One region of the Actinoplanes sp. CA-252034 genome, then DNA from elsewhere that is predicted to be linked to it. Evidence: predicted binding sites of a transcription regulator. Region 1 holds the regulator's gene; the other holds the start of a gene.
What was found. Region 1 encodes HspR, which represses chaperone genes until heat shock. Its sites were predicted from a motif close to TTGAGTNNNNNNNACTCAA; they were not measured.
Positions count from the first base shown of each region.

Region 2: a site for HspR is predicted at 8,404-8,422, ahead of lon (endopeptidase La). Genes of this name have one in related genera too.

Region 1 is NZ_CP191846.1:100,743-115,854, forward strand. Features, by position in the region: gene ACQPZW_RS00450 (dihydrolipoamide acetyltransferase family protein) at 1-339, opposite strand, end outside; gene ACQPZW_RS00455 (alpha-ketoacid dehydrogenase subunit beta) at 345-1,322, opposite strand; gene pdhA (pyruvate dehydrogenase (acetyl-transferring) E1 component subunit alpha) at 1,322-2,461, opposite strand; gene ACQPZW_RS00465 (hypothetical protein) at 4,154-4,417, shown strand; gene ACQPZW_RS00470 (hypothetical protein) at 4,475-5,686, opposite strand; gene ACQPZW_RS00475 (GTPase family protein) at 5,719-7,383, opposite strand; gene ACQPZW_RS00480 (ABC transporter) at 7,380-9,263, opposite strand; gene dnaK (molecular chaperone DnaK) at 9,473-11,320, shown strand; gene grpE (nucleotide exchange factor GrpE) at 11,317-11,940, shown strand; gene dnaJ (molecular chaperone DnaJ) at 12,014-13,213, shown strand; gene ACQPZW_RS00500 (heat shock protein transcriptional repressor HspR) at 13,236-13,679, shown strand; gene ACQPZW_RS00505 (hypothetical protein) at 13,745-14,191, opposite strand; gene ACQPZW_RS00510 (cation:proton antiporter) at 14,375-15,112, opposite strand, start outside.
Region 2 is NZ_CP191846.1:5,219,557-5,234,668, reverse strand. Features, by position in the region: gene ACQPZW_RS23955 (response regulator) at 1-399, shown strand, start outside; gene ACQPZW_RS23950 (SDR family oxidoreductase) at 389-1,105, opposite strand; gene ACQPZW_RS23945 (MerR family transcriptional regulator) at 1,165-1,533, shown strand; gene ACQPZW_RS23940 (FIST signal transduction protein) at 1,616-2,806, shown strand; gene ACQPZW_RS23935 (diguanylate cyclase domain-containing protein) at 2,818-4,329, shown strand; gene ACQPZW_RS23930 (hypothetical protein) at 4,511-4,951, shown strand; gene pdhA (pyruvate dehydrogenase (acetyl-transferring) E1 component subunit alpha) at 4,968-6,074, shown strand; gene lon (endopeptidase La) at 6,081-8,333, opposite strand; gene ACQPZW_RS23915 (SPFH domain-containing protein) at 8,532-9,443, shown strand; gene ACQPZW_RS23910 (hypothetical protein) at 9,448-9,819, shown strand; gene ACQPZW_RS23905 (GOLPH3/VPS74 family protein) at 9,819-10,445, shown strand; gene ACQPZW_RS23900 (DUF1152 domain-containing protein) at 10,488-11,435, shown strand; gene ACQPZW_RS23895 (serine hydrolase domain-containing protein) at 11,485-12,660, opposite strand; gene ACQPZW_RS23890 (hypothetical protein) at 12,755-12,889, shown strand; gene ACQPZW_RS23885 (lipoate--protein ligase family protein) at 12,900-13,559, shown strand; gene yiaA (inner membrane protein YiaA) at 13,564-13,998, opposite strand; gene ACQPZW_RS23875 (metallophosphoesterase family protein) at 14,030-14,377, shown strand; gene ACQPZW_RS23870 (hypothetical protein) at 14,374-14,610, shown strand; gene ACQPZW_RS23865 (aldo/keto reductase) at 14,592-15,112, opposite strand, start outside.

The DNA of each region.
Region 1 (15,112 bases):
GTAACCGACGAGCACCGCTGTACGCCCGCCGGGCGCCGGCCCTCCGATGAGGCCGGCTTCGGTCTCACCGCCGGCTTCCGCGGGAGGCGCGGTCGGGTCGGTGTCGATGGCGATGATCGGCTGGCCGACCTCGACCACCACACCGGCCTCGTGGAAGATCCGGGTGACGACGCCGCCCCACTTCGCCGGGATCTCGACGGCCGCCTTGGCGGTCTCCACCTCGACGATCGGCTGGTTGAGCTCGATGGTGTCGCCGACCTTGACCAGCCAGGCCAGGATCTCGCCCTCGGTGAGTCCTTCACCGAGGTCGGGCAGGTTGAACTCCTTGATCCGGGACATCGCGGTCACCAGCCGAACGAGCGGTCGACGGCGTCCAGCACCCGGTCGAGGTCGGGGAGGTACTCCTCCTCGATGCGCGCGGCCGGGTAGGGGATGTCGTATCCGGTCACGCGCAGCACCGGCGCTTCGAGTGAGTAGAAGCACTCCTCGGTGATCCGGGCGGCGACCTCGGCGCCGAGGCCCAGGTTGCCGGGCGCCTCGTGGACGACGACGGCGCGGCCGGTCCGGCGGACCGACTCGAAGATCACCGGATAGTCGATCGGGGAGAGCGAGCGCACGTCGATGACCTCGAGCTCGCGGCCGTCCTCGGCGGCGGCGGAGGCGGCGTCGAGCGCCACCCGGACCATAGGGCCGTACGCGAGCAGCGTCGCGTCCGTCCCGGGCCGAACCACCTTCGCGGCGTGCAGCGGGAACGCCTGGCCGAGCGGTGCGTCGAGGTCGACCTCGCCCTTCTCCCAGTAGCGCCGCTTCGGCTCGAAGAAGATCACCGGGTCGTCGGAGGCGATCGCCTGCTGGATCATCGTGTACGCGTCGGCCGGGTTCGAGCAGCTCACGACCTTGAGGCCGGGGGTGTGCGCGAAATACGCCTCGGGGGACTCGGAGTGGTGCTCGACCGCGCCGATGCCGCCACCGAAGGGGATCCGGATGGTGATCGGCAGGCGCAGCTTGCCCTTGGACCGGTAGTGCATCTTCGCCACCTGGGCGACGATCTGGTTGTACGCCGGGAAGACGAACCCGTCGAACTGGATCTCGCAGACCGGCCGGAACCCGCGGATGGCCAGGCCGACCGCGGTCCCGACGATGCCGGCCTCGGCCAGCGGGGTGTCGATGACCCGGTTCTCGCCGAAGTCCTTCTGCAGGGCGTCGGTGATCCGGAAGACGCCGCCGAGCTTGCCGACGTCCTCTCCCATGATCACGACTTTGGGGTCGTCCTCCAAGGCGCGACGCAGGCCGTGGTTGAGAGCTTTGCCCAGGGTGATCATCAGTGCCCACTCCCCTCGAAGGACGCCTGGTACCGGGTGAACGCGTCACGCTGCGCGTCGAGCTCGGGCGAGCCGTTGGGATAGACGTGATCGAAAAGGGTCACCGGTGCGGGGTCGGGCATCGCCAGCACCCGCTCCCGCAGGTCGAGTGCCCGCTTGTTGGCGTCCTCGTCGACCTGGGCGAAGAAGTCCTTCTTGACGATCTTCTGCTTGGCGAGGAAGGCCCGCAGCCGGCTGATCGGGTCCTTGGCCTTCCACGCCTCGACCTCGCTCGCGATGCGGTAACGGGTCGGGTCGTCCGAGCTGGTGTGCGCGCCCATCCGGTACGTGTACGCCTCGATCAGGGTCGGACCCTGGCCGTTGCGCGCGTTGTCCAGCGCCGCCCGGGTCACCGCGTAGGTGGCCAGCACGTCGTTGCCGTCCACCCGGATGCCGGGGAAGCCGTAGCCGCCGGCCCGCTGGTAGAGCGGGACACGGGTCTGGCGCTCCAGGGGCTCGGAGATCGCGTACTGGTTGTTCTGGCAGAAGAAGACGATCGGGGAGTTGAACACCCCGGACCAGACGAACGCCTCGTTGACCTCGCCCTGGCTGGTCGCGCCGTCGCCGAAGTAGGCGATCACGGCCTCGCCGTCGGAGGAGCCGGTCTTGCCGTCCATGGTGACGCCCATGGCGTAGCCGGTCGCGTGCAGCGTCTGTGAGCCGATGACGATCGTGTACTGGTTGAACTTGAACTCGTTGGCGTCCCAGCCGCCCTGGTCGACTCCGCGGAACAGGCCGAACGGCATGATCGGGTCGATCCCGCGGCAGTAGAGGACGCCGTGCTCGCGATAGGTCGGGAAGGCCATGTCCTGCGGGCGCAGCGCCCGGCCGGAGCCGACCTGCGCCGCCTCCTGGCCCAGCAGGCTGGCCCAGATGCCCAGCTCACCCTGCCTCTGCAGGGCGACCGCCTCGCTGTCGAGGCGGCGGACGGTGACCAGATCCCGGTAGAGCTCGCGGTACTCCTCGTCGGTGAAGTCGACGGCATACGTCGTCCCGTCAGCGGTGGTGACGCTGTCGATGCGCTCGCCGTCGGGGGTCAGCAGTTGGACGAAGCCGCCGGGTGGGATGTCGGTCCCGGCCACGCTCTCGCCTTTCGCCATCCGTGTCTCCTGTTTCCTCGTTTGCGCCCGCGGCGGGTGTCTCCCGGCCACGCGGCGGACCTCTCAGGTGCCGCGCCTGGCCCGGGTGTGGGTTGCCGCGCGGCGAACACCGGCTGGAAGCCGGGACGGACGCCGTGGCCCCGCTGATCGGCGGATGGCGACAGCGGCGATGCCGTCGTCCCCATCCTGACAGAGAGAGTGACCACCGTTACAGCCTGCGTGGATCACGAATCCAGATTTCTTGCCCGGTTATTTGTCCTATTTATATAGTTTTGTACGGTCACTTCGGTACTAATAGCCCGTTCATGCCGCTGCTTACCGGCGTTGTCGTCGTTCATCCCCAATGACCGGGACTGATCCAAGTTGATCTTTTCGTTTGGGGGATCTCGCGTGCCGCACCTACCCGATGACGACGACTTCGCGCGCCCCCTCAAGGTGCTGCGCAGGCGACTCAACGGGGTGTACCGCGAGGACCTCGGCTTCTCCGGCCCGACCCGGCGCTACGTGCTGATGGTGGCGATGCTCGTCGGTCTCGCCTCGCTGCCCACCCTCGCCATCCTCACCACCGGATCCAGCGAGATCACCGGGGACGGCCGCAACGGCGCCATGGACGTGCCGTTCCTGCCGCCGCCCCAGACCGGACCGGTGCGTCCGGGGCCGTTTCCGGCGGCTTCCGGCAGGCCGTCCCTTCCGGCCACTTCCCAGAGCACACGGGGGTACGGGGAAAGCCCGCCCCCGCCGTCCTCCACGGGTGCCGCCTCGCGTCCTTTCCCGAGCGTCGCCGAGCCTTCACGCTCCTTTGCTGGTCCCGTCTCGCCTCCGCCCGCCCCCGCTGGTGCCGGCGCGCCTTCGGGGCCCACCGCGAGCGCTGCCCCGCCTCCACGTTCCGGTCCGGGTGCTGCTCCGTCTCCGAGTCCTGCCGCTTCGTCCCCCACTTCCACGGCGGGCGCAGTCTCGCCTCCGCGTTCCCCGGGAAGTTCCGACGACGCGCGGGAAGGGGAGCGGCGCGGCTCTCCGGGCAAGGCGTCCGGGCCGTCGTCCGATGACGCGCGCCGTGATTCCGGCGACGGCTCTGCGCGGCGTCGATCCGGGGAGCCCGCGCGAAGTCCCGCCGGATCGGTGGGATCGGTGGGGCGCGGGTCGGCGCGGGTCTCGGCTCGCGCGGCGCGGCCGCATGGTGAGCAGCCGCATAGTGGGCGGCCGCATGGTGAGCAGCCGCAAAGTCGGCGATCGCATGGTGAGCAGCCGCAAAGTCGGCGATCGCATGGTGAGCACCCGCGCGGTCAGCACCCGCGCGGTCAGCACCCGCGCGGTCAGCGGCCGCCGTCGGGGCGGAGTCCGATTCCGCACGTGCCGGATCTGCCGCTCGTGCCGGAGGAGGACGTGGTTCCCGAGCCGGTGCTGCGCGATGACTTTCCCGAAGTGCCTGATCTTCCGGACATTCCCGATGAATACCGATCACCAAATGACAATCATGGCGATAATTCCGGTAACTCTGATGAACCGCATAAACCGGATGATCCGGGGGAACCCATCTGTGAGAAGGCCACCACCGCGAACGAACGATCCAGTCGGCGGCATTCCGGTCGCCCGACCCAGAACCCAGCCGGAGATCCACCCCGGCACGACGACCGTTCCACCGTCCACGATCGCCGGTCCGCGGATCGGCCCCGACACAGCCGGAGGTCCGCAGTGGCCGAACGCCCGTACAACATCCGCCCGTCCCGCACCCTCGAGCAGGGCCACAACGACGGCAATCTCAACGTGGTCCGTCGCCTGCTCGCCGATGCGAGCTCGGAGGAGAGCCGGCGCGCGAATCGTCCCTACCGCGGCATGCACCGGGCCGAGCACACCAACTATCCGGACGAGCGGGCCGCCTCCTACGACCGCAGCACCCGGGTCGGCCGTCACCACGCCGACCCGAACCCCGACGCCCACTACATAAATCGCCGCTGACCGGCCGCCGTTGTGGCCGTCACCGGTGTCTCGGCGAGATGGAGACGCCGGTGGGGGTCACCCCGGTCCGTCGTCGCTGTTGGCCTCCAGCCAGGCGTCGATGGCGGCGGTGTCACTGGGGTCCACGCCCTCGGAGATGAGCTGCGCCACCGCCGCGGTCGCCGGGCTGCGCCGCTCGCCGGTCGTGTAGAGCCGGGCGAACTCCGGGATCAGCTCCTCGAGCGAGGCCTCGGTCTCGCGGACGGCGGCCGGCGGCAGGTTGCGCCGGCCGGTCGAATACGCCGACCAGGCCCGCACCACCCGAGGCATCATGGCGGCGTCGTCCAGATCCAGGACGGCCCGTCGGTGCACCCAGTCGAGCAGGAACAGCCCGGCGACCGCGGGGCTCCAGCGCAACGGGTCGCCGCCGGGCAGGCTCGCCGCGTGATCGAGCACCAGGCTGAGGCAGAAGTCCATGGACGCGACGTCGGCCTCGGACCCGGCTCCGGTCGGCAGCTCGAACAGGACCGCCTCCGGCGAGGCCAGGAAGTCACGGATCAGGGCGTGACCGGTCGGGCCGGCCGGCTCGACGAGCGGCGGCGTCGTCACGGTCGGGAGCAGGGCCAGCCGTGCCGACGCGAGCGCCCGGTCGGTGGCCAGCGAACCGTCCGACGGCAGGTCGCTCAGCTCGTCGGTGACCTGCAGGTGACGGCCGACCTCGTCGCGCAGCCGGCCCGGGTCCTCACTGCGGAACCAGGTCAGCTCGTCGGCCTCGCAGATCTCCCGCACCTGGGCGAGCAGCGGCGTGGCCGAGGTGGCCACGAAGACGTCCTTGGTGATGCCGATGTTGTGGTCGACGAGGGCCACCACGGCATGCTCCGGCCCACCGTCGGAACCGTCCTCGTACGCGTACGTCACCAGGTAGGAGGTCTGATCGCCGTACACATCCCCGTATGCCCAGCAACCGGTGGGCCGGACCCGCCCGAGCTGCGTGGCCCACGACGGCGCCTGCGTGCCATGGCCCACCTCGGCCGCGCCGTCGGCGTCGGGCACCAGGGTCGCGAAGACCTCGCGGATGGTCGCGGTGGCCGGGGTGTCCGGATCGGTGGTGGCGGTCAGGAACCGGCCCACGAAGTCGCGGACGGCTGCGGCCCGATCGTCGGCCGCGACCGCGTAGACGCTGCCGAGCAGAGCGGTACCGAGCATCTCGGCATCGAGCGCGCAGCCCAGTTTCGTGACGTCACGGGCTGCTTGCAGCACGGCGTCGTAGACCGTCCGGGGTGCGGGCATGCCGCGAGCCTACGCCCGCGGCACCCACCGGACTACTCCGCTCGGACGATGCTGAGAGCTTCTCGTGCCTGGGCGTAGGCGTTCAGGACCTCACGCACCGGCGCGACCACGTGCGCCCGCCCCACTTCGGTGACCGCCGCCCGCAGCCGCAGTTCGGCCCGGCGACGGGCGCGACGTGCGCCGGCCTCGATGATCGGCCGCAACAGCAGCCACAACAGCAGCCCGCCGCCCAGTCCGGCCAGCAGCAGCAGCGTCGGGAGCGGCACGACACCCACCGTGGGCCCGTCGATGGGGGGCAGGCCGAGAGCGGTCAGCGCATACCCGAGGATCAGCCACCCGAGACCGGCCGCCGCGGTCGCCAGCAGCACCCACTGGAGGACACCGACGACTCGCCACCAGACCGGCGGCCGCTCCAGGCCGAGGTCGGTCCGTGCCACCGCCCGGTCCAGCGCGTCCGGCAGGTCGGCGGCCTTCGAGCGGGCCGCGCTGTTCAGCGCCGGCGACCACACCTCGGGCAACGGCGCCGCGGCGCGCGCCGCGACCGCGCGGACGGTCAGGCCCACCGCCGACTTCTGCGCCGCGTCGGCCTCCGGCACGGAGGTACGCGGCACGACATCGGTGGACACCGAATCGGTCTTGACCGGCTCCGAGAGATGCAGCTTGCGCAGTGGATCCGGCCGCAGTCGCCGCAGCCCGCGGACCAGCGGCCAGCCGGTCGCCGCCGCGGCCCGATGCCGGTACGCCGCCGCGGTCGAGTCGGCCACGCCCGGCACCCCGGCCGACTCGGCCAGCGCGTCGCACAGCTGCCGCACGGTCGCCCGGTCCACCTCGTCCTCGGCGGCCGGAGGGCCCATCATGGCGCCCAGCTCGTCACCGACCACGTCCAGGTCGGCGGCGAGCCGGCGCAGCGAGGCCTGCCGGCCGGCGACCGTGGACTCCAGCGCCGACCGCAGGTCGCTCAGCATGCCGGGCTGCTTGGCCGAGGTGGCGATCACCGGCACGTCGGTGAGCCCGTCCTCTTCCAGGAGCCGGATCAGGTCGTTGCGGACCACCTCGGTGTCGCCGGGGGTGAGCCGGTCGGCCTGGTTGAGGACCACGATGGTGACACCGGCGTGCGTGCTGAACTGCGACAGGTAGGCCCGGTGCAGGACGCGGTCGCCGTACTTCTGCGGGTCGACCACCCACACGATCTGGTCGACCAGCCCGAGCAGCCGGTCCACCTCGAGCTGGTGGGCGCGCTCGATCGAGTCGAAGTCGGGCAGGTCGAGCAGGATCAGCCCCCGCAGCGTGGCCTCGTCGTCGCCGTCCAGAGCGCTCTCCCGGACGAACCGCTGCCGGGGCAGCACCCCGACCCAGTCGAGGAGCCGGTTCGCCGGGTCCAGCGGGCCCCAGACCACGGCGTGCGCGGTGCCGGTGGTCGGCCGTCGCACGCCGACCGGCGACAGCCTGAACCTCGCCAGCGCGTTGAACAGGCTCGACTTGCCGCTGCCGGTGCTCCCGGCGAGCGCGACCACGGTGTGCTCGAGCGAGAGCGTGAGCCGGCCACTGGCCCGTTCGACGAGCGTGTGCGCGGCGACCAGCTCACCGTCCGGCAGGTACGGGTCGGCCACCCGCAGGAATCGGGCCAGCGCTTCCAGCCGTCGTGCCAGGGACTCCGCGTCGACGGACTCGTCGCGCGTCTTCTGTACCAAGTTCATGACCCGGACCCGGTCAAAGCGAGTTCCTTCCTGGCGTTCTCCACCTCGGCGGCGGTCTGGCGCAGAAGCGTGCCATGTGTCGTCTCGAGGCGTGCCGTCGAGGTGCGCTCGGTGAACCGGGCGGCCTCGGTGGCGAGCAGTTTCTCGACCCGGTCGAGCAGTTCGGTGCGGGCCCGGCCGGCCAGGGTGCGGATGGCCTGGTCGCCGAAGACGGCCTCCAGCACCTTCTGGGCGGCGACCGCGCTGCCGGCGCCGGCGGCCACCTCCAAGCCGGTCGGGATGAAGGCGGTGGCGGTGAAGACCGCGATCATGACGGCGAGGCCGGCCCCGTTGACGGCATAGGCGGCGCCCCGGGCCACCGCCCGCTTGTCCGACGCCTCGGTGCGGACCAGCTCGAGCACCCACTGCTGCCAGTCGCGAATCAGGCGATCGGCGCGTTCGGGCAGGTCGGGGGAGGCGTTCTGCAGGTTCGGCGCGAGCAGGGCGGCGCCGGCCGGGTGGGCCTGCCAGGCAGCGTACGCCTGCTCGGCCGCGTCCGTCGCCACGCCGCGCAGCAGGGTGACCAGTTGGGATTCGAGCGCGACCCGCAGGTTGTGGCCGGGGGTGGGCCGGCCGCTGAGGGCCGCGAGGAGGCGGTCTCGCAGGTGGCCCACCCGGGACTCCAGGTTGCGGACCAGGTCGCCGGTCCCCACGTACTCCTGCCAGCGGGCCAGCACCTCGCCACGGAGCAGCCGGCCGTCCCGCAGGCCCTCCTCGGTCACGTGGTGGGCGTTGCGGTAGGCGGACTCGACCCGCTCGTCCAGCGCGTGTGCCGTACGGACCTGCTCGTCGGCGGCCTCGGCGAGCCCGTTGAGAGCCGGGGCGAGAGCGCCGAGCGCCCCGTCCAGGGTCTGCCGGACGACCGTGCCGCGGGCGCCGGCGTCGTGGGCGAGCTGGGCGAACCAGATCCGCATCGGCCCGATCGCCGCGTCCGGAAGCAGACCGCGCTGATCCAGCTCGGTCTCGGGCAGCACGAAGAGGGGCGCCGAGCCGAGGTCCTGGGCGGTCAGCATCTCGCCCAGGTGCGCGGCGACCTCGGCGGCCGCGTCGACCGGCACCCGGTCCAGGACCAGGGCGATCACCGTGCCACGCAGGCGGGCGGTGGTGAGCAGCTCCCACGGGACGGCGTCGGCGTACCGGGCAGCGGTGGTGACGAAGAGCCACAGGTCGGCCGCGGCCAGCAGTTGGGCGGCCAGTTTCCGGTTCTCGTCGACCACCGAGTCGACGTCCGGCGCGTCCAGCAGGGCCAGGCCGGGTCCGATCGTCGGGGTGGCCACCACCTGCAACGTGTCGTGCGTGTTGCTCTGCTGGCCCGTACGGGTCAATCCGGGCAGCAGCCCGCCGCGGCCGAACCACTGCACGTCGTCGGGATGGGTCACGAGCACCGGCGACCTGGTGGTCGGCCGGAGCACTCCGGCCGTGCTCACCGGGGCCTCGACCAGGCTGTTCACCAGGGTCGACTTACCCGCTCCGGTGGACCCGCCGACGACCACCAGGAGCGGGGCGTCGAGGCGGGCCAGCCGTGGGAGCAGATAGTCGTCGAGCTGGGCGACCAGGGCCGAGCCGACTCGCCGGGCCTCGCCCGCGGACGGGAGAACCAGAGGGTACGAAACCGCGCCGAGCGCCGCCCGTAAGCGGCTGAGGGCCGTCGCGAGCCGGCCGACCGCCGGGGAGGCTTCGACCGGTTCAGGGCGGTTTCCATGGTTTTCCGGACGGATCGGGCTCGCCCCCGTACGCTCTGTTGGACCACCTGTGGCCACGCTGACCTGGTCCTTCTCAATCGATTGGGCGGGGACGGCGGAAGGGGCCGACGGACCGACCGCGTCTCCGTGCGTCGTCACGGGTCAAGCGTGCACGATCTATGCATCCAGGACAACCGGGTCCCGGTATGCCGTGACCTGACAGGTATGTGCCAGTGCTCCTACGCGATCACCGGCTTGCGCCCGAGGGGCTCAACTTCGATTTGACGATGTGCGGCGCCGTGGCATCATTGAGTCTGTTCCACTCAACCTTCGTACGCGAACCCAAGCTGTGAAAAGCGAGGAACACCATGGCACGTGCGGTCGGCATCGACCTCGGCACCACGAACTCCTGCGTCAGCGTTCTGGAAGGAGGCGAGCCCACCGTCATCGCCAACGCGGAGGGCTCACGGACGACCCCGTCGATCGTCGCCTTCGCCCGCAACGGCGAGGTGCTCGTCGGTGAGGTCGCCAAGCGTCAGGCGGTGACCAACCCCGACCGGACCATCCGCTCGGTCAAGCGGGAGATCGGCACCAACTGGTCGATGGACATCGACGGTAAGCAGTACAACCCGCAGGAGATCTCCGCGCGGGTGCTGATGAAGCTCAAGCGGGACGCCGAGGCGTACCTGGGCGAGCAGATCACCGACGCGGTCATCACCGTCCCGGCGTACTTCAACGACGCGCAGCGCACCGCGACCAAGGAGGCCGGGGAGGTCGCGGGTCTCAACGTCCTGCGGATCGTCAACGAGCCCACCGCCGCGGCCCTGGCGTACGGGCTGGACAAGGGCTCCAAGGAGCAGACCGTTCTGGTCTTCGACCTCGGCGGCGGCACCTTCGACGTCTCGCTGCTCGAGCTGGGCGACGGCGTCATCGAGGTCAAGTCGACCTCCGGTGACAACCACCTGGGCGGCGACGACTGGGACCAGCGGATCATCGACCACCTGGTCAAGAGCTTCCGCGGCGAGCACGGCATCGATCTCTCCCAGGACAAGATGGCCCTGCAGCGTCTGCGCGAGGCGGCCGAGAAGGCCAAGATCGAGCTGTCCGCGGCCACCACGACCAGCATCAACCTGCCCTACATCACCGCGGGGGCGAACGGCCCGCTGCACCTGGACACGTCGCTGAGCCGCGCCGAGTTCCAGCGGATGACGCAGGACCTGCTGGACCGTTGCAAGGGCCCGTTCGAGGCCGCGATCAACGACGCCGGTGTCAAGCTCGCCGCGATCGACCACGTCATCCTCGTCGGCGGTTCGACGCGTATGCCGGCGGTCACCGAGCTGGTCCAGAGCCTGATCGGCCGCGAGCCGAACAAGGGCGTCAACCCGGACGAGGTCGTCGCCGTCGGTGCCGCGCTCCAGGCCGGTGTGCTCAAGGGCGAGGTCAAGGACGTCCTGCTGCTCGATGTCACCCCGCTGTCGCTTGGCATCGAGACCAAGGGCGGCATCATGCACAAGCTGGTGGAGCGCAACACCACCATCCCGGCGCACCGCTCCGAGGTCTACACCACGGCCGACGACAACCAGCCCTCCGTGCTGATCCAGGTCTACCAGGGTGAGCGCGAGATGGCGGCGAGCAACAAGAAGCTCGGCACCTTCGAGCTCAGCGGCATCGCCCCGGCGCCCCGCGGTGTGCCGCAGATCGAGGTCTCCTTCGACATCGACGCGAACGGCATCGTGCACGTGTCCGCCAAGGACCTGGGCACGGGCAAGGAGCAGAAGATGACGATCACCGGCGGCTCCGCGCTGCCGAAGGAAGACATCGAGCGCATGATGCGCGACGCCCAGGACCACGCGGACGACGACAAGAAGCGCCGCGAGGACGCCGAGACCCGCAACGTGGCCGAGCAGCTGCAGTGGCAGACCGAGAAGTTCCTGGCGGAGAGCGGCGACAAGCTCCCCGAGGACAGCAGGAACAAGATCGGCGAGGCGCTCGGCGAGCTTCGTGGCGCGCTCGGCGGCACCGACATCGAGAAGATCAAGTCGGCCCACGAGCGGCTGTCGCAGGTCTCCCAGGAGGCCGGCTCGCAGCTCTACTCGCAGGGTGAGGCTCCGCAAGCGGCCGCTGGTGGCGCGCCGGGCGGTGCCGGCACGGCCGGTCCGGCGGCCGGTGGTGACGACGTGGTCGACGCCGAGATCGTGGAGGACGACAAGAAGTGAGTGCCAAGGACGACGAGAACGACGGTCCGGCGGCCGAGCGGGACGTCATCCAGGACGAGATCGACGCCACGGCTGACGAGATCTCCACCGAGGAGCCGGTGAAGAAGTCGCAGAAGACGGTCGGTGCGCACCGGGCCCGTGATGAGGACGAGGCCCGCGCGGCCGAGGAGTCCAAGCCCGCGCTCGGAGCCGAGCTGGAGGCCCTGCGGGGCGAGCTGGAGGAGCGGACCCACGACCTCCAGCGCGTGTCGGCGGAGTACGCCAACTACCGCAAGCGGGTCGACCGCGACCGGGGTGCGGCGGCCGAGCAGACCACCGGCAAGGTCCTCACCGACCTCCTTCCGATCCTGGACGACATCGACCGGGCCCGGGAGCACGGCGACCTGGTCGGGCCGTTCGCCTCGGTGGCGGAGCAGCTCACCGTGGCGACCGGGAAGCTCGGACTGGTGGCCTTCGGGGAGAAGGGCGACCCCTTCGACCCGAACCGGCACGAGGCGGTCGCGCATCAGACGTCCGCCGACGTCGACGAGCCGACCTGTGTCGAGGTGATGCGCCGGGGTTACACACTGGGCGAGCGGCTGCTGCGCCCGGCTATGGTCGCGGTCGCAGATCCGGAGTGAGATCAGTGTCTGAGTCCCGCCCGCCGGTTACCGGTGGGCGGGACGTCGCCGACAAGTCGAGGAGGTGGACCGAATGAGCTCGAAGGACTGGCTCGAGAAGGACTTCTACGCCGTGCTCGGTGTGAACCGGTCCGCCTCCCCCGACGAGATCAAGAAGGCGTACCGGAAACTCGCCCGCGATCTGCACCCCGACCGCAATCCGGACAACAAGGAGGCGGAGGAGAAGTTCAAGGCCGCTTCCGAGGCGTACGACGTGCTGGCCGACGACAAGAAGCGCAAAGAGTATGACGAGATGCGCTCCCTGTTCGGCTCGGGCGCGTTCCGGCGTGGGGCACGGGGCGGCGGCGGCACCCAGTTCGATCCGTCCGACCTGTTCGGCGGCTTCTCCGGTGCTGCCGGTGGGCCGGGCGCGGACCGGCGGTTCGGCGGCAGCGGGTTCTCCGACATCTTCAGCTCGATCTTCTCCGGTGGCCAGCCGGGCGCAGGTCCGGCGACTGCCCGGCGTGGTCCGCAGCGCGGGCGTGACGTGGAGACCGAGGTGACCCTCGACTTCGCCCAGGCGGTCCGCGGCACGACCCTGCCGTTGACCTTGCGTACGCCGGGGGCCTGCGACACCTGCCACGGCAGCGGAGCCAAGCCGGGCACCACTCCCCGGTCCTGTCCGAAGTGCCACGGCAGCGGCCTGATCTCCAGCAACCAGGGTTCGTTCAGCTTCTCCGAGCCGTGCCGTGACTGTCAGGGCTCGGGCAGCGTCGTGGACGAGAAGTGCCCGGAGTGCCGGGGCAGTGGTGGGGTCACCAAGACCCGCACGATCAATGTCCGGTTCCCGGCGGGTGTGGCGGACGGCCAGCGGATCCGGCTCAGCGGCCGGGGTGAGCCGGGCGACCGCGGTGGCCCGGCCGGCGACCTGTATGTGCAGGTCAAGGTGCGCCCCGACGACCTGTTCGGGCGCAGCGGCGACGACCTGACGCTGACGGTTCCGATCAGTTTCGCGGAGGCGGTGCTCGGCGCCGACCTGAAGGTGCCCACGCTGGACGGTCCGGTCACGCTGCGGGTGCCACCGGGCACCCCGGGCGGCCGGAAACTGCGGGCCCGCGGCAAGGGCGTGGTCCGCAAGGAGGGCCAGGCCGGCGACCTGATCGTCACGGTGGACGTGCAGATCCCGGCTGGGGTGACCGGCGAGGCCCGGGATCTTCTGGAGAAGTTCACGAAGTTGACCCCGCCGCCGGCGCGGGATCGGATCGAGGCCCGCTTGCGCCGGGCTACCGGTTAGGACCCTCCCCGGGAGGTGGCACATGTATGAAGAGATCAGCATCTCGATGGAACAGGCCTCCGACGCGAAGATCTTGATCATCTCGGTGGCGGCGCGGCTCGCCGGGATGCACCCGCAGACCCTCCGGCAGTACGACCGGCTCGGGCTCGTGCAGCCGGGCCGGGCCGGTGGGGGCGGCCGGCGTTACAGCGAGCGTGATGTGGCGCTGCTCCGCGAGGTGCAGCGGCTGAGCCAGGAGGACGGCGTCAACCTGGCCGGCATCAAACGCATCATCGGGCTGGAGCAGCTGGTCAGCGACCTGCAGCACCGGGTGGCCGAGTTGGAGCAGCAGCTCGATTCGGCGTATGCCCGAATGGCCCAGATGGAGGCGATGACCAATCCGTACGGAAGCCGTGACCTGGTTCGTCAGGAGCGACACTCGACGGCCCTGGTGGTGTGGCGCCCACGGCGCTCTCCGGACAAATGAGTAACGGCGGCTCCCACAGGAGCCGCCGTTACTGCTTGTAGTAGTTGTTCGGATACTCTCCGTGCTCAGCGACGGTTGAACAGGCCCAGCCGGCGCGGGTACCGCACCAGGCCGCCCTCCATCCAGTCGTGGTGGTCGAAGAGCTCCGGCCGCGTCATCAGGACCCGGCAGTTGTGCGCCCAGATCTGCATCGGCTCGTCGCCGACCTCTTCCGCGCGCTCCACATACTTCTTGAGCCGGCGCTTGCGCTGCCCGCTCGCGTTCTGCCGCAGACCGTCCGCGGCGTAGATGTACATGCAGTGCTGAGCGAATCGCCTGGCCGGGCACTGCCTGTCCATGGCGAGCTCGAAAAGGGTCGGTCCGAGCACGTCGCCGGAGATCAGCAGATCCCAATCTTTCGGCATGGCGCTCAGTGGAACCGACTCAGGGTTGTACGCCCAGGTCTGCAACTCGTCGGGTCGAGGGTCGACCGGGTTGCCGAAACCGAGGAATGTAGCTTCACGCACGCTCACGTCGCCGCCTCACTCAACCGTCCGCATACGGCAAGCGTCACCCGCTGGCCATAGTGGCGAACGTCCCAATACTCAGAGTCGTCGCCGCGCAACGGTAGCGTGCTGCGTCCACTGACGGAAGTGTCAAGGCTTCACATTCAGATACTGGACAGTAACTTTGGGCTTGCTGAATGGAGACGCAGGTCACTCCATGGATGGCAGTGGCTTTTGGCGCTCGCGCTGAGCCGCCATCCGCTTCCGGATGATCTCCTTGAACCAGGCGTAGTCGGGCAGCCGTGCCAGCAGCGGACCGGTCACCACGGTGATCAGGACATACGCCGTGGCCAGCGGGGCGAGCCGGGAGTCGACGCCGTACACCACCGCGAGCCCGGCGATGACGACGGAGAACTCCCCACGCGGCATCAGCGCCAGACCGGCCCGGACCCGGCCGGGCAGAGCGATCCCCGCCCGCCGTGCCGCCAGATAGCCGGTGAGCACCTTGGTCAGCATGGTCAGCACGGCCAGCCCGAGCGCGGGCAGCAGCACCGGCGGGATGTCGGCCGGGTTGGTGGAGAGTCCGAAGAAGACGAAGAACACCGCGGCGAAGAGGTCCCGCAGCGGCGTGAGCATCTGCGTGGCGTGGTGCGCCACCGGACCGGAGATGGCTATGCCGACCAGGAAGGCCCCGACCGCCTCGGAGACCTTCAGCTCCCCGGCCACCCCGGCGATGAACAGCGTCAGCCCGAGCACACTCAGCAGCAGTGCCTCGGGGTCCTTCACCGACATGAATCGGCTGATCTCCCCGCCGTACCGAATGGCGACGACGAGGACCGCGACCACCGTGACCACCGCGACGCTCAGCGTGCTCAGGCCACTGGCCAGGCCGAGGCCGGCCAGTACGGCGGTGACCAGCGGCAGGTAGAACGCCATCGCCAGGTCCTC
Region 2 (15,112 bases), 5.1 Mb from region 1:
CCGGTCACCGGGTCGGTCGGCACCGGCCACACCGTCCTGGTCGCCGACGACGAGGACGGCGTCCGCGAGGCCGCCCGCCGCATCCTCAGCCGGGCCGGCTACACGGTGCTGACCGCGGCCGACGGCCGGCAGGCCCTGGAGACGGCCCGTCACCACCCGGGCCGGATCGACGCGGTCCTGTCCGACGTGGTGATGCCGCACGTGAACGGCCCGGAGCTCGCCGCCGCCCTGCACGGCGAGCTGCCGGGTGTCCCGGTGCTCTACATGTCCGGGTACGCCGACCCGCTCATGTCCGAGCAGGGCCTGCTCGACCCGTCGGTGACCGTGGTCGGCAAGCCGTTCACCGCCGAGCAGCTGCTGACCGCCCTGCACACGGTCCTGACCGGCGTCAGGAGCTGAGCGCGGTCAGAGCGGCCGTGGCCTCCCGGTAGATCACGCTCGGGTCCTCGGCCAGCCACGCCTTGACCTGCTTGCTCCACGTGTCGGCGAGCACCTCGGTGTGCCCCGCCTCGAGACCGTCGAGCGCGGCCGCCACGATCACCGCGGGCGCCGTCTTCTCACCGTCGTACCAGGCCATCATGTCGGTGTCGGCGGCACCCAGGTGCAGGCCGGTGACCAGGGTCTTCTGCGCGGCCAGCTCCACGCGTGCGCTGTTGGTCAGCGCCCACTCGGCCGCCTTCGCCGCGTGGTAGGCGCCGGCCCCGTCGACGGCGAGCCACGAGATCGCCGACAGCACGTTGAGGATCGCCCCGCCGGCCAGCCCCGGCGCGAACGCCCGGATCACGCCGAGCGTGCCGTAGAAGTGGGTGTCCATCTCGCTGCGCACGGCCGCCAGGTCACCGGTGATCAGGTTGGCGCCGGTCGAGATGCCGGCGTTGTTGACGAGAATGTTCACGTCCGGGGCGGCCTCCGCCGCGGCCGCGATCGAGGCGCTGTCGGTGACGTCGAGGCGTACCGGGATCACGCCGGGCACGTCGATGAGCTCGGGGCGGCGGGCGGTGGCGTACACCTTGGCGGCGCCCCGCTCGACGAGCGACTGGGCGAACTGCCGGCCGAGGCCCCGGTTAGCGCCGGTGACCAGGACGTTTGCTCCGTTGATCTGCATGAGGGATACGCTAGGACCTGACGTTGACGTCAGAGGCAACTTTTATGGTGGGGGTCACTGTGCGCATCGGAGAGCTGGCGACGAGGGCCGGGGTGAGCGTCCGGGCCCTGCGCTACTACGAGGAGCAGGGCCTGCTGGCGGCCGGCCGCAGCGACAGCGGCCAGCGGCACTATCCGGAGCCGTCCGTCGACCGGGTGCAGCTCATCCAGATGCTCTACGGGGCCGGCCTGTCCAGCCGGACCATCGCTGAGCTGCTGCCCTGTGTCGACGCGAGGGTCAGCACCCCGGAGTCCCAGGCCCGCCTGGCCGCCGAGCGCGCCCGCATCGACGAGCAGATCGCCGACCTGATCCGCACCCGTGACCGGCTCGACGCCGTCATCGCCTCGACGACCGACCCGGCGAACGGCTGCACCGTGATTCACCACTGACAAACGGTCAACCCTGCGCCCGCCGAGCCGATAGGAGTCGAGGAGCAGCGGTCGGACGGCCGTGCCGGGACCGGGAGCGATCATGGTGGACGACAGCGACCGGCGCCGCGCCGGCCAAGGCAGCAGCACCCAGGCCGACCCGGAGGCCGCGGCCCGGGAGTGCGTGACGGCGGCGCTCGGCGGCCGTACGCCCGAGCCCGCCGACCTGGTGATCGTGCACGCGACGGTCGGCTACGACCCGCTGCGGTTCTTCGAGGCGGTGGCCGAGGCGGCGGCGCCCGCGCAGGTCGTCGGCTGCACCGCCTTCGCCGGATTCACCGCCGCCGCCACCCTCACCGCCGGCGTCGTGGCGCTCTACCTGCCGGCCGCCGAGCTCACCTTCGGCGTGGCCGCCGCCGACTCGGTCAGCGGCGATCTGCGCGGCGCCGCACGCCGCGTCACCGAGCTGGCCCGCGAACGCGCCGGCGGGGACGGCGAGCACTCGGTGCTGATGATGCTCTCCGACGGGCTCGCCGGCGATCAGCGTGAGGTGGTCCGCGGCAGCTACGCGGTCACCGGGGCGACCGTGCCGCTGGTCGGCGGCGCGGCGTCCGAGGATCTCTCGATGCGGGCGACCTACCAGTTCGCCGACGGCAAACTGATGTCGAACAGCCTGGTCGCGGTCTGGATCAACTCGCCGCATCCACTCGGCATCGGCGTCGCGCACGGCTGGCACCCGATCGGCGATCCGATGACGGTGACCCGCGCCGAGGCCAACATCATCCACGAGCTGGACGGCCTTCCGGCCGTCGACGCCTACCTCAGCCAGCGCGGCGGAGAGCTGCCGGCCGGCGAACCCGGCGACGGCGACGCCCCCACCTTCGCCCGGCTCACCTTCGACCATCCGCTCGGGCTCGCGAACGCCGCGGGCACCTTCGACGGACGGCACATCCTCGGGTGTACGCCGGAGGGCGCGCTGGTCATGTTCGGTCACGTCAGCGAACAGTCCGTGGTCCAGGTGCTGGCCGGCAACCCGCGTGAGCTGCTGGACGCCGCAGGCTCGGCCGCCGCCACCGCGGTCCGGCGGCTCGGCGGCCCACCCCGCGGCGCTCTGGTGTTCAGCTGCGCCGGCCGCGTCCCGCCCCTCGGCGAGGCGCTGGCCGAGGAGGCCGCCGCGATCCGTGACCGGCTGGAGGCGGTGCCGTTCGCCGGATTCTTCACCTACGGCGAGTTCGCCCGGGTCACCGGCTCGACCGGATTCCACAACGCCACCGTCGTCGTCCTCGCGTTCTGATCATGGGGGAGGTGACCACGGCCGGGGACGACGAGATCCGCCGGCTCCGCGCCGAGCTGGCCCAATCCCGCGCCATCTCGGCCCGCGCCCTGGCCCGCGCCACCCGGCTGGCCCAGCTGGTCACCGCGCTCGGCAAGGTCACCGAGGTCGACGACGTGCTGGAATGCGCGGTGTGTGACGTCGCGGAGCTGTTCGACGCCGACATCGCGGTCGTCCTGACCCCGGCCGACGCGAGTCTGCGGGTGGCCGCGCAGTGGGGCATCGCGGCACGGCACCTGCCGTCCGGAACGGTGGACGAGCCCCCGGCCGCCGGGTTGCTCACCGCGGGCCGCCCGGTGACCGCCGCATCCGTCGAGCAGGTCCCCGCGCCCGGCTGGCTCGCTGCCAACGGCCTGTCCCACGTCGCGTACGGGCTGCTGACCGTCCGCGGCGAGCACCTCGGTTACCTGCTGCTGGCCCGGACCGACGAGCGCCCGTTCGACGACGCCGACACCCAGGAGCTGATCGCGGTCGTCAGCCGGATCTCGCTGGCCATCGACAACGGCCGTCTCTACCGGCGCACCCAGGACCAGCTGCGGCGGCTCCAGCGGCTCAACACGGTGACCGCGGGCCTGGCCGGGATGGTCGACGTGATCACCGCGGCCCGCAACATCGTCGACACGATGATCGAGCACGTGCCGGTCGCCGGAGCGGCCGTCTACCTCACCGACGTGTACGGCGAGGAGCTGGCCGCGGGTGGCGGCGCCGAGTGGCCCCGGATCCTCGGCGACGGCCTGCCCGGCGTCCCGGAGGGCACCCTGTCGCTGCGGCTGGGCACGCAGGACCCGAGCGCCGGCCGCCTGCTGCTCACCGGCGTCCCGGCCGACGGCACCGACGCCCGGTCGTTCCTCGACCACCTCGTCGACGTGGGCGGCCTGGTCCTGGAGAAGGCGCTGCTGTTCCAGCGGATCCGGATGCAGGCCGAGACCGACGTGCTCACCGGCATGCCGAACCGCGCCTACTTCATGGAGACCCTGGGAGCTTCGCTGAGCCGGTGCCGGCAGGACGGCAGCGACGTGGCGGTCCTGTTCATCGACATGGACGGGTTCAAGGCGATCAACGACACGTACGGCCACGACGCCGGTGACCAGTTGCTGATCACCGCGGCCCAGCGGCTGTCGGATACGGCCGGCCTGCACGGCATAGCGGCCCGCCTCGGCGGCGACGAGTTCGTGATCGCCTGCACCGACACGTCGGCGGCGGAGGCCGGCCTGCTCGCCGGGCGCATCCAGGAGGCCGTCGACCAGCCCTACGTGCTGCGGTTGCCGTCCGGCGCCGTGGAGGCGACCGCCGGTTGCAGCATCGGCCTGGGTCTGGCCGCGGACTGCGGTTACGACGCGTCGACGCTGCTCAGCACCGCCGACGCCGCCATGTACGCGGCGAAGCAGCTCCGCCGGGCGGCCCGCCGCGGGTCAGCTGTCGGCAGCCTCGTCGGGACAGTCCCACCCGCCGCCGGTATCGATCACGACGACGACGTGGGGTAGCCCCTCGGCCGGGACCGGGGCCGGAACCGGCATCGGAAGGCTCGCGATGACGAACGACGCCGTGATGGAGAGCGCGGCGACCGCGATGGCGATCGAGTCCCTCGTCCGCACCGAGTCTCCCCTCATCGGAAGCAGCAACCATACACGGAATAGGCAAACGCCTATGGGATAGCTTGTCCGGGTGAGTCTCCTCGAGGACGTGGGCGTACGCGACGGCTGGCGCTGCTGGGTGTGTGACGAGCCGGTCGACCCGGACAAGTCGGTCAACGATCCGCGTGGCCCGAGCGTCGACAGCCGTACCGCCGACCGCAAGGCCAAGGTCACCGAGCGGCTCGCCCACCGCGCCTGCAACACCCGTAAGGGCGCGGTCAAGGTGGTCATCGCCTGGCCGGACCGGCTCAACGTGGTGGAGCCCGCGCCGCTGATCACCGTCGCCGAGCGCCTGGAGCGCAAGGGCGGCCGCGAGCTGGTGGCCCGCAGCCCGAGCCGCCGCGACGCCCAGGAGGCGGCGGACTGGCTGGTCGACCGGTTCTCTCGACTGGTGCCGGGCCTGCCGGTGACGGCGACCGTGGACACCGGCGGCGGCCAGTTCCTGATCGCGCTGGCCAGCGGGCGCCGCTGACCGTTACGGTCCATGCGTGGACCAACACGGTGCCGACGGTTTCGTCCAGCTTCTGAATCCCGAGGGTGACCACGTCGACAGCGTCACCGGCCCGGACGGTGTGACGTACTCGGTCGACTTCACCGACGACGAGTTCCGCGGGCTCTACCAGGACATGGTCACCGTGCGCCGGCTCGACGCCGAGGGGGTGGCCCTGCAGCGGCAGGGTGAGCTGGGCCTGTGGGCGAGCCTGCTGGGCCAGGAGGCGGCCCAGGTCGGCTCCGGTCGGGCGCTGCGGCCGCGGGACATGGCGTTCCCCACCTACCGCGAGCACGCGGTGCTCTACTGCCGGGGGATCGACCCGATCATGCCGTTCGGGCTGTTCCGGGGCGTGGACCAGGGCGGCTGGGATCCGAACGAGTTCAAGTTCAACCAGTACACGATCGTCATCGGCTCGCAGACCCTGCACGCCACCGGCTACGCCATGGGCGTGACCATGGAGGGCGGGACCGGCTCGGCCGACGGTGAGGCGGTGATCGCCTACTTCGGCGACGGGGCCTCCAGCCAGGGCGAGGTCAACGAGGCGTTCGTCTGGTCGGGTGTCTTCCACGCCCCGATCGTCTTCTTCTGCCAGAACAACCAGTACGCCATCTCCGCGGCGGCCGAACGGCAGACCCGGGTGCCGCTCTACCGGCGCGCGGCCGGCTACGGCTTCCCCGGCATCCGGGTCGACGGCAACGACGTGCTGGCCAGCTACGCCGTCACCCGCGCCGCCCTCGATCAGGCCCGGCACGGGCAGGGACCGCGACTGATCGAGGCCTACACCTACCGGATGGGCGCGCACACCAGCTCCGACGACCCCACCCGCTACCGGATCGCGAGCGAGGTCGACGCGTGGCGGGCCAAAGACCCGATCAGCCGGCTGCGGGCCTTCCTGGTCAAGCAGCGGATCGCCGGCGACGACTTCTTCGCGCAGGTCGACGACGACGCCGGAAAGGCCGCCCTCGACCTGCGCGAACGCGTGCTCGCCATGCCCGACCCGCAGCCGGTCGAGCTGTTCGACCACGTCTACCCGACCGGCTCGCCGGAGCTGGACGCGCAGCGCCGGCGGTTCACCGGCTACCACGCGTCCTTCGACGACTGAGAAGGATCAGACCGCCGCGACCGCGTCCGAGGTCACCGCCTCCAGCGCGCTCCCGAGGATCTCGCGCACATCCGAGACCAGGTGTACGGTCAGCGCCTCCCGCACGTCCGCGGGCACCTCGTCCAGATCCGGCTCGTTGCGCCGCGGGATGTAGACCTCGGTGAGCCCCGCCCGCTGGGCGGCGAGCAGCTTCTGCTTCACCCCGCCGATCGGCAGCACCCGCCCGGTCAGCGACACCTCGCCGGTCATCCCGATCTCGGCGCGCACGTTGCGGCCCAGCAGCAGCGACACCAGCGCGGTCGTCATCGTGACGCCCGCCGACGGCCCGTCCTTGGGCACCGCGCCGGCCGGCACGTGCAGGTGGATCGGGTGGTCCAGCTGCTCGGGGGAGATGCCCAGCTCACCGGCGTGCGCCCGCACGTACGACAGGGCGATCTGCGCGGACTCCTTCATCACGTCGCCGAGCTGGCCGGTGACCGACAGGCCCGGCGTGGTGCCGGGCAGCAGCGACGCCTCGATGTAGAGCACGTCGCCACCCATCCCGGTCACGGCCAGGCCGGTGGCCACGCCGGGAACCGCGGTCCGCTCACCGGACTCGGGCGTGAACCGGGGACGGCCGATCAGGTCCTTCAGGTCAGCGGCGTCGACGGTGGCCGGCAGCTCCTTCAGGGACACCTTGCGGAACGCCTTGGCCAGCAGGCGCTCGAACGACCGTACCCCCGCCTCCCGGGTGTAGTTGGCGGCGATCTCGCGCAGAGCGCCCTCGGTGACCGTCACCTCGCCGGGTTCGAGCGCGGCGCGCTCGAGCTGCCGGGGGATGAGGAAGTCGCGGGCGATGGCGACCTTGTCGTTCTCGGTGTAGCCGTCGATCGCGATCAGCTCCATCCGGTCGAACAGCGCCTGCGGGATCGTCTCCAGGACGTTGGCGGTCGCGATGAACAGCACGTCCGACAGGTCCAGGTCCAGGTCGAGGTAGTGGTCACGGAACGTGTGGTTCTGCGCCGGGTCCAGCACCTCCAGCAGCGCGGCCGCCGGGTCGCCCCGGTAGTCGCTGCCCACCTTGTCGACCTCGTCGAGCAGCACGACCGGGTTCATCGAGCCGGACTCGCGGATGGCCCGCACGATCCGGCCCGGCAGCGCGCCGACGTAGGTGCGCCGGTGCCCGCGGATCTCCGCCTCGTCCCGCACGCCGCCGAGAGCGACCCGCACGAACTTACGGCCCAGTGTCCGCGCGACCGACTCGCCGAGCGAGGTCTTGCCGACCCCGGGCGGACCGGCCAGCAGGATCACCGCACCAGAGCCACGCCCGCCGACCGTCTCCCGGCCGCGTGACTCGCGCCGGGCGCGCACGCCCAGGTACTCCACGATGCGCTCCTTGACCTCGTCGAGGCCGTGGTGGTCGGCGTCGAGGACGGCACGGGCCGCCTCCAGGTCGGTGTTGTCGGTGGTGCGCACGCTCCACGGCAGATCGAGGACCGTGTCCAGCCAGGTGCGGATCCAGCCGGCCTCCGGGTTCTGGTCGCCGGCGCGCTCCAGCTTGTCGACCTCACGGAGCGCGGTCTCGCGTACCGCCTCGGGCAGGTCGGCCGCCTCGATCCGCGCCCGGTAGTCGTCCCTACCGTCGGCCTCGCCCTCGCCGAGCTCCTTGCGGATCGCCTTGAGCTGCTCGCGGAGCAGGTATTCGCGGTTGCGCTTCTCGACGTTCTCGCGGACGTCGTTCTCGATCGTCTCGTTGACCTCGGACTCGGCCAAAAAGTCCCGGGTCCAGTCGATCAGCAGCCGCAGCCGGGCCTCGACGTCGGGTGTCTCCAGCAGCTCGCGCTTGCGGTCGCCGGACAGGTACGGTGCCCAGCCCGCCGTGTCGGCCAGGTCGCTGGGGTCGTCGATGGCGCTGACCGAGTCGATGACCTGCCACGCCTCGCGCTTCTGCAGCACCGAGACGACCAGCTTCTTGTACTCGGCGGCCAGCTCACGGACCTGCTCGGACGGCTTGTCGGCGGGAACCGGCTCGGCCTCCACCCACAGCGCCGCGCCGGGCCCGGTCACGCCGCTGCCGATCTTGGCGCGGGGCCCGGTGCGCAGCACGGCGGCCGGGGAGCCACCACGGATCTTGCCGACCTGCTCGACGCTCGCCACGACACCGTAGGACGCGTAACGCCCCTCCAGCCGCGGCGCGATCAGCAGCTCGGAGGCCGCCGAGGTGACGGCCGCGTCGACGGCGGCCTGGGCGGCCTCGTCGAGCTGCACCGGCACGACCATGCCCGGAAGCAGGACGATGTCGTCGAGGAAGAGCACGGGGAGTCGCTTGCTCACGGTTACCTCCGGGAAGTTGAGTACGGCAGGCTCAACCGTGGCCGGATCCCCCTTCTTCCAGCGTTCACTGTCGGCGAACAGTGCCTTGAAAAAGTGATATCACATTGATAGTGTGGCGCCATCACCACGAACGGGGAGGCCCACATGACCGAACACCTCGACCTTCCTGCTCCGCAGGTGCGTGAGCGCACCGCCCGCGACGCCTCCGGATGGCCCGTCCTCGCGATCGCCGGAGCGGTGATCCTGCTGGCCGTCGCGGTGTTCGCCGTCGCCGTCCAGCAGTCGGGCGTCACCGCCGTGCTCAGCCTGCTCGGCGTCAGCGTCCTGCTCGTGCTCGGCGCCGTCATCGCCCTGGCCGGCCTCACCCCGGTCGCCCCCGGCGAGGCCCGGGTCCTGCAACTGCTGGGCCGCTACACCGGCACCGTCCGCACCGACGGGCTCCGCTGGGTCAACCCGCTCACCAACCGGCGCCGCATCTCCACCCGCATCCGTAACCACGAGACCGACGTCCTAAAGGTCAACGACGCCGACGGCAACCCGATCGAGATCGCCGCCGTGGTCGTCTGGCAGGTCAAGGACACCGCACGGGCCGTCTTCGAGGTCGACGACTTCATCGAGTTCGTCGCCATCCAGACCGAGACCGCCGTGCGGCACATCGCCAACAGCTACTCCTACGACTCCCACGACACCAACCTGATGTCGCTGCGCGACAACGCCGACGAGATCACCGCGCGACTGTCCGAGGAGATCGGGGTACGGGTCGACGCCGCCGGAGTGAAGATCATCGAGTCCCGGCTGACCCGCCTGGCCTACTCGCCGGAGATCGCCCACGCCATGCTCCGCCGCCAGCAGGCCAACGCGATCGTCGCCGCCCGGACCAGGATCGTCGAGGGCGCGGTCGGCATGGTCGAGCTGGCACTGGCCCGGCTGACCGAGCACGACGTCGTCGAGCTCGACGAGGAGCGCAAGGCCGCCATGGTCAGCAACCTGCTGGTCGTCCTCTGCGGCGACCGGGACGCCCAGCCCGTCGTCAACACGGGCACCCTCTACTCCTGATCCCATGGCCACCGAGCGCAAGAAGCTCCTGCTCCGCCTCGACCCCACCGTGCACGACGCCCTGGCACGGTGGGCCGGGGACGAGCTGCGCAGCACCAACGCCCAGATCGAGTACCTGCTGCGCAAGGCGCTGGGCGACGCCGGCCGGCTCCCGGGCGGGGTCGGCCGGATGCGAGGACCGGGCCGCCCACCCGCCGCCGACCCCGCCGCCGCCGGCCCCGCCGGCCCCACCGCGGACGCCGATCCCGCCGCGGACCCGACCGGTCCGGATGTCGACCCCTCCCCGTCGGATGCCGACTCGACGGGGGCGGGCACGGGCTCGACCGGTCCGGATGCCGGCTACGCCCCGCCGGACGCAGACGATGAGGAGAAGTGATGACCGTCCCCGGCAGCCTTGCCCAGCGGATCTTCCTGCTGGCTCATGACCCGGCCAAGGGCCGCGTGCGAATCGGCACCAATCTCGGTGCCATGGTCCGCGCGGCGGCTCTCGCCGACCTCTATCTCCAGGGCCACCTCACCGACGAGCGCGGCCGGGCCACCCCGGGCGGACGCCGGCCGTGCGCCGACCCGGTCCTGGCAACCCTGCTCGACGACATCGCCGGCTCCCGGCCGCGCAAGTGGCAGTCCTGGGTGGACCGCCGGCAGCGCGCCACCGTCGTCGCAGTGCGCACGCAACTGGGCGACGAGGGCTGGGCGCGCGTGGAACCGTACCGCATCCTCGGGATCTTCCCCGCCACGAAGGTCACCCTCCGTGACCCACGCGCCCGCAAAGAGCTGCTGGGCCGCGTCCGTTCCGCGCTGAAGGACCCGATCAGCCGCGTCGAGCCCGCCGACGCCGCGCTGGTGGCCATCGTGGCCGCCGGAGACCTCGGCCTGGTCCTCAGCCGCCGGGCCCGTCGCGAGGCCAAGCGGCGCATCCAGGAGCTGACCGACGTCAGCGGGCCGATCGGGCCCGCCCTGCGCAAGTCGATCGAGGCCTCCGCGGCCGCCGCGGCCGGCTGAAATACGGATGCGGACGGGCGGCGGCGGGGCGATCATGGCGCGATGTGGCGACTGCCGTTCTTCGAGGCGCTGGCTGATTCGCGGCGGGTGCTCATCGCGGGCGCCGGCGGCGGGTTCGACGTCTACGCCGGGCTTCCGCTGGGGCTGGCGCTGCGAGACGCCGGCCGCACGGTCCACTTCGGGAGCCTGTCGCTGGTCAACCTGTACGAACTGGACCGCAGCGTCTGGGTGGACCGGGGCGTCGCGTCGATCACCGCGGAGACCGCCTCGCACCAGGAGTACTTCCCGGAGCGGGCACTGGCCCGCTGGCTGGACCGGCAGGGGCTGCCCGCCACCGTGTACGCGTTCCCGCGCACCGGGGTCCGGCCCCTGCGCAGCGCGTACCGGCGGTTGGTGAAGCGGCTCGGCCTCGATGCGATCGTCCTGGTCGACGGCGGCACGGACATCCTCATGCGCGGTGACGAGGCGGCCCTGGGCACCCCTGTCGAGGACGCGACGAGCCTCGCCGCGGTGGCGTCGACTCCGGTGCCGACCCGGTTGGTGGCGTCGATCGGGTTCGGTGTGGACGCCTACCACGGCGTCAACCACGTCCAGGTGCTGGAGAACATCGCAGCCCTGGACCGCGACGGGGCCTATCTGGGGGCGTTCACCGTGCCGACGCACGGCCGGGAGGCGGCGCTCTACCGGGACGCGGTCGAGCACGCGCGGGCCGAGACGCCGGGCCGGTCGAGCATCGTCAACGGGCAGATCGCCGCGGCGCTCACCGGAGCCGCCGGGAACGTGGCGCTCGACGACCGTACCGAGGGATCGCCGTTGTTCGTCAATCCGCTGATGGCGATGTATTTCACCTTCGATCTGCCCGGACTGGCCGCGCGGTCGTTGTACCTCGACCGGATCCGCGGCACCGAGCACATGCTCGAGGTCAGCCATCTCATCGAGCGGTTCCGCGACGAGGTCGAGCCCCGTCCGAGGGTTGCGTTCCCGCACTGACCGGCGCTGCCGGCGGGCACCCGGCCGGGCGCCCGCCGACGATGCCGGATCAGGCCGGCGGGAGGCGCATCCCCAGCACCGGGAACGGGGTGGCCGCCCGCAGGGCGGCGGGCGCGGTCACTCCGAAGGCGAGTAGCGCCAGGTCGGTCATCGCGGGCCCGACGTCACCGATCCACGGGTTGATCGAGATGCTCAGCTGGGTCGACGCGTCCGGCGTGGAGAACGAGTAGCTGACGAACCCGAAGATGCCACCGCTGTGTCCCCACAGTGTCGGGCCGCCGGGCAGCGGCTGCCGGTAGATGCCGAGGCCGTAGCCGAGCTCGCCGACCGGGGTGAGCATCTCGGCCAGTTGCGCCCGCCGCAGCAGCCGGCCGCTGAGCAGGCTGCGGTAGAAGCGGTTGAGGTTCGCCGTGGTGGAGACGATCTCCCCGGCCGCGTACGCCATCGACGGGTTGAGGTCGGTGAAGTCGACGGGCACCGGCCGGCCGTCCTGCTCGACCGGCTCGTACCCGTGCGCGTGCGGCCCGTCGATCGTGACGTCGGTGCCCGGGACGTCGGTGCCGTCGAGGTGGAGCGGCCTGAGGATGCGCCTGTCGACCTCCCGCCCGTACGCCCGCCCGGTGACCTTCCGCACGATGAGCCCGAGCAGCACGTAGTTGGTGTTGGAGTAGGCCCACGCCGTGCCCGGCTCGAACACCGGCGGCCGGGCGGCGGCGAGCGTCACGAGCTCCTCCGGCCGGTACGTCGTATACCGGGCTCGCAGCACATCCTCGAGGGTCGCGAACAGGGCCTCGGTGTAGTCGAAGATGCCGCTGGTGTGCTGCAGCAGGTTACGGATGGTGATCCGGGAGCCGTTCGGGATCGCGCCCGGCAGCCACCGCTCGAGGGAGTCGTCGAGGTCGAGCCGCCGCTCCCCGGCGAGCTGGAGGATCACGGTGGACACGAAGGTCTTGGTGATGCTGCCGACCCGGTACTGCCCGCCGGGTGACGGGCGGGCCGGGCGGCCGAGCTCGACCACGCCGCTGGCGCCCTGCCAGGTGCCGGACGGGCCGTCCACCCGGGCCAGCGCGGCGGTCGCGCCGGTGGCGACGACCCGGTCCAGTGCGGCCTGCAACGCGGCCCGGTCGAGCCCGCCGGACGACGCCTCGGCCGGTGACGCGGCCCCGATCCCGGTGGCGAGCGCTGCCGCGGCCGACCCGGCCAGAACTGTGCGACGACTAGGCATGGTGTGTCTCCCCCCGAGTGACATTCACCCCGCCGACAGTGTCAGCCCCAGCGACCGGATTCAATGTCTGCGCACCCTGGTCGGTCCCTTACGGGTGGACCCGGTCTCGCGGATCCGGCGGTCCGGCCGGCGCCCGGGGGTGAACCGCCGCCTCGACCCGGTGACCGGGGACCGGGCCGGAGCGCAGCTGGAGGTGCTCGCCGCGAACGACCGCTACCGGGCCTCGTAAGATCGTCGGGGTGACGTTCGTCGAGGTGGACTCCGAGGGCGACCCGGCGTACGACATGGCGCTCGGGCCGCGGCTGCTGCGCGACGGTCTCGGTGACGCCCACGACATCCTGCGTGTCTACTCGCCGCAGCCGACCGCCGCGTTCAGCCGCCGGGACACGCTGCGTCCCGGCTATCAGCGGGCGGCCGACGCCGTACGACGGCACGGTTTTCTGCCTGTCGTGCGCCCGCAGGGCGGCAGTCTCGCCGCCTATCATCCGGGCAGCGTGGTCGTCGACCACGTGCACCGGGCCGCCGGGGAGCCCCTGGAGCCGGTCGAGCGGTTCCGACGTTTCGCCGCCATGCACGCCGACGTGCTCGTGGGTCTCGGCGCCGAGGCCCGGATCGGCCCGGTCCCCGGTGAGTACTGTCCCGGCGAGTACAGCATCAACGCGGGCGGCGCCAAGATCGTCGGCTCGGCCCAGCGGGTGACCCGCGACGGCTGGTTGTTCAGCACGGTCATCCAGGTCAGCGGGGCGGCCCGGCTCCGCGAGGTGCTGACGCCCGCCTACGCCGAGCTGGGCTACGACTTCGATCCGGCGACCGTCGGCGCCCTGGAGGACACCGTCCCCGGGGTGACCCCGCCGATGGTGGCCGCCGCGGTCCGTGCCGCCTACGCGGGGCTGGGCTGAGCGGTCAGCGGTGGTCGCCGTGCAACGGTGGCTCCCGGTGCTGGAGGGTGTCGCGGACGTTCTTCTGCACGGCGACCGCCGCGAACAGCGTCATCGCGAACGCGAGACCGTAGAAGCCCTTCTCGCTCAGCAGCAGCGTGCTGCTCCACAGCCCGACCACCAGCATCACGATGGCGATGCCGACGACCGCCCAGGACAGGCCCAGGTAGAGGGCCGTCACCGGGATGCCCTCGGCCCGGTCGCGCACCGACTTCTGCAGCGAGATCGCGGCGAACAGCCCGAGGACCAGCACCGCCGCGTAGAAGCCCTTCTCGCTGCGCGCCATCGCGGCGTTCCAGAGGCCGACGAGGAACGCGACGACGCCGAGGACCAGCGCGGCCCAGGAGGCGCCGACGAAGGCGGCGGTCGGCTTCGCCGCGGGTGGTGGCGGGCTGGTCACCCCGTCATTGTCCCGCACTAGGATCTTCGCAGTGGGTAACTCTGCGGACCGCATCGCGCTGATCTCCGACGTCCACGGCAACCTCACCGCCCTCGAGGCGGTCCTGGCCGACATCGACTCCCGCGGCATCGAGCTGATCTACAACCTCGGCGACTACGTCGGCAAGGGCCCGCGCGGCCGTGAGGTGATCGACGTGTGCCGACGGCGGTGCGCGGTCAACATCCTTGGCAACTGGGACGACTTCCTGCCGGACCCCGGGCGCACCCACGACAGCGAGGCACTGGCCTGGTGGCTGGCCCAGCTCGGGCCAGGCCAGGGGGAGTGGCTGCGGGCGCTGCCGTTCAGCCACGACTTCGTGATCAGCGGGCGGACTCGATGAACGACCCGACGCCGGTCTACGTCATCGTCGAAGGGCGGCTGGGCTCCGGGGCGCCGGCGCCGTTCTCGGTCCAGTTCGTCCGCGTGCCCTACGACGCCGAGGCGGAGATCGCGGTCGCGACCCGGATGGGCATGCCGGAGCTGGACGGTTTCATCTCCGAGGCGCGCCACGGCGTCTACCGCGGCGCCATGCACGATCCCGGTGCGCCGCGCTATCACCGGCCACAGCGCTGAAACTGGGCCTCGGTCAGCCGTACCCGCTCGGCGGCGAGGTTCTCCTCCATGTGCCCGATGCGGGCGGTGCCGGGGATCGGGAGCATCACCGGGGAGCGGTGCAGCAGCCAGGCCAGGGCGACCTGGGTGGCGGTCGCTCCGGTCTCGGCGGCGACCGCGGCGAAGGCCGGGTTCGTCCCGGTGGCACCGGCCGCGACCGGCCGCCACGGCAGGAACGCGATACCGGCCCGCTCGCAGGCGTCCAGGACCGGCTCGTGCTCCCGGTCGAGCGCGTTGTACCGGTTCTGCACGCTCGCGATCTCCACGATGTCGCGCGCCTGATCCAGCTGCTCCACGGTCACCTCGGAGAGGCCGATCAGGTTGACCTTGCCCTGTTCGCGGAGATCGCGGAGCGTGCCGACCTGGTCGGCGAGCGGGATCTCCGGGTCGATCCGGTGCAGTTGCAGGAGCTCGATGCGGTCCAGCCGCAGCCGGCGCAGCGCCTGGTCGACCTGGTCACGTA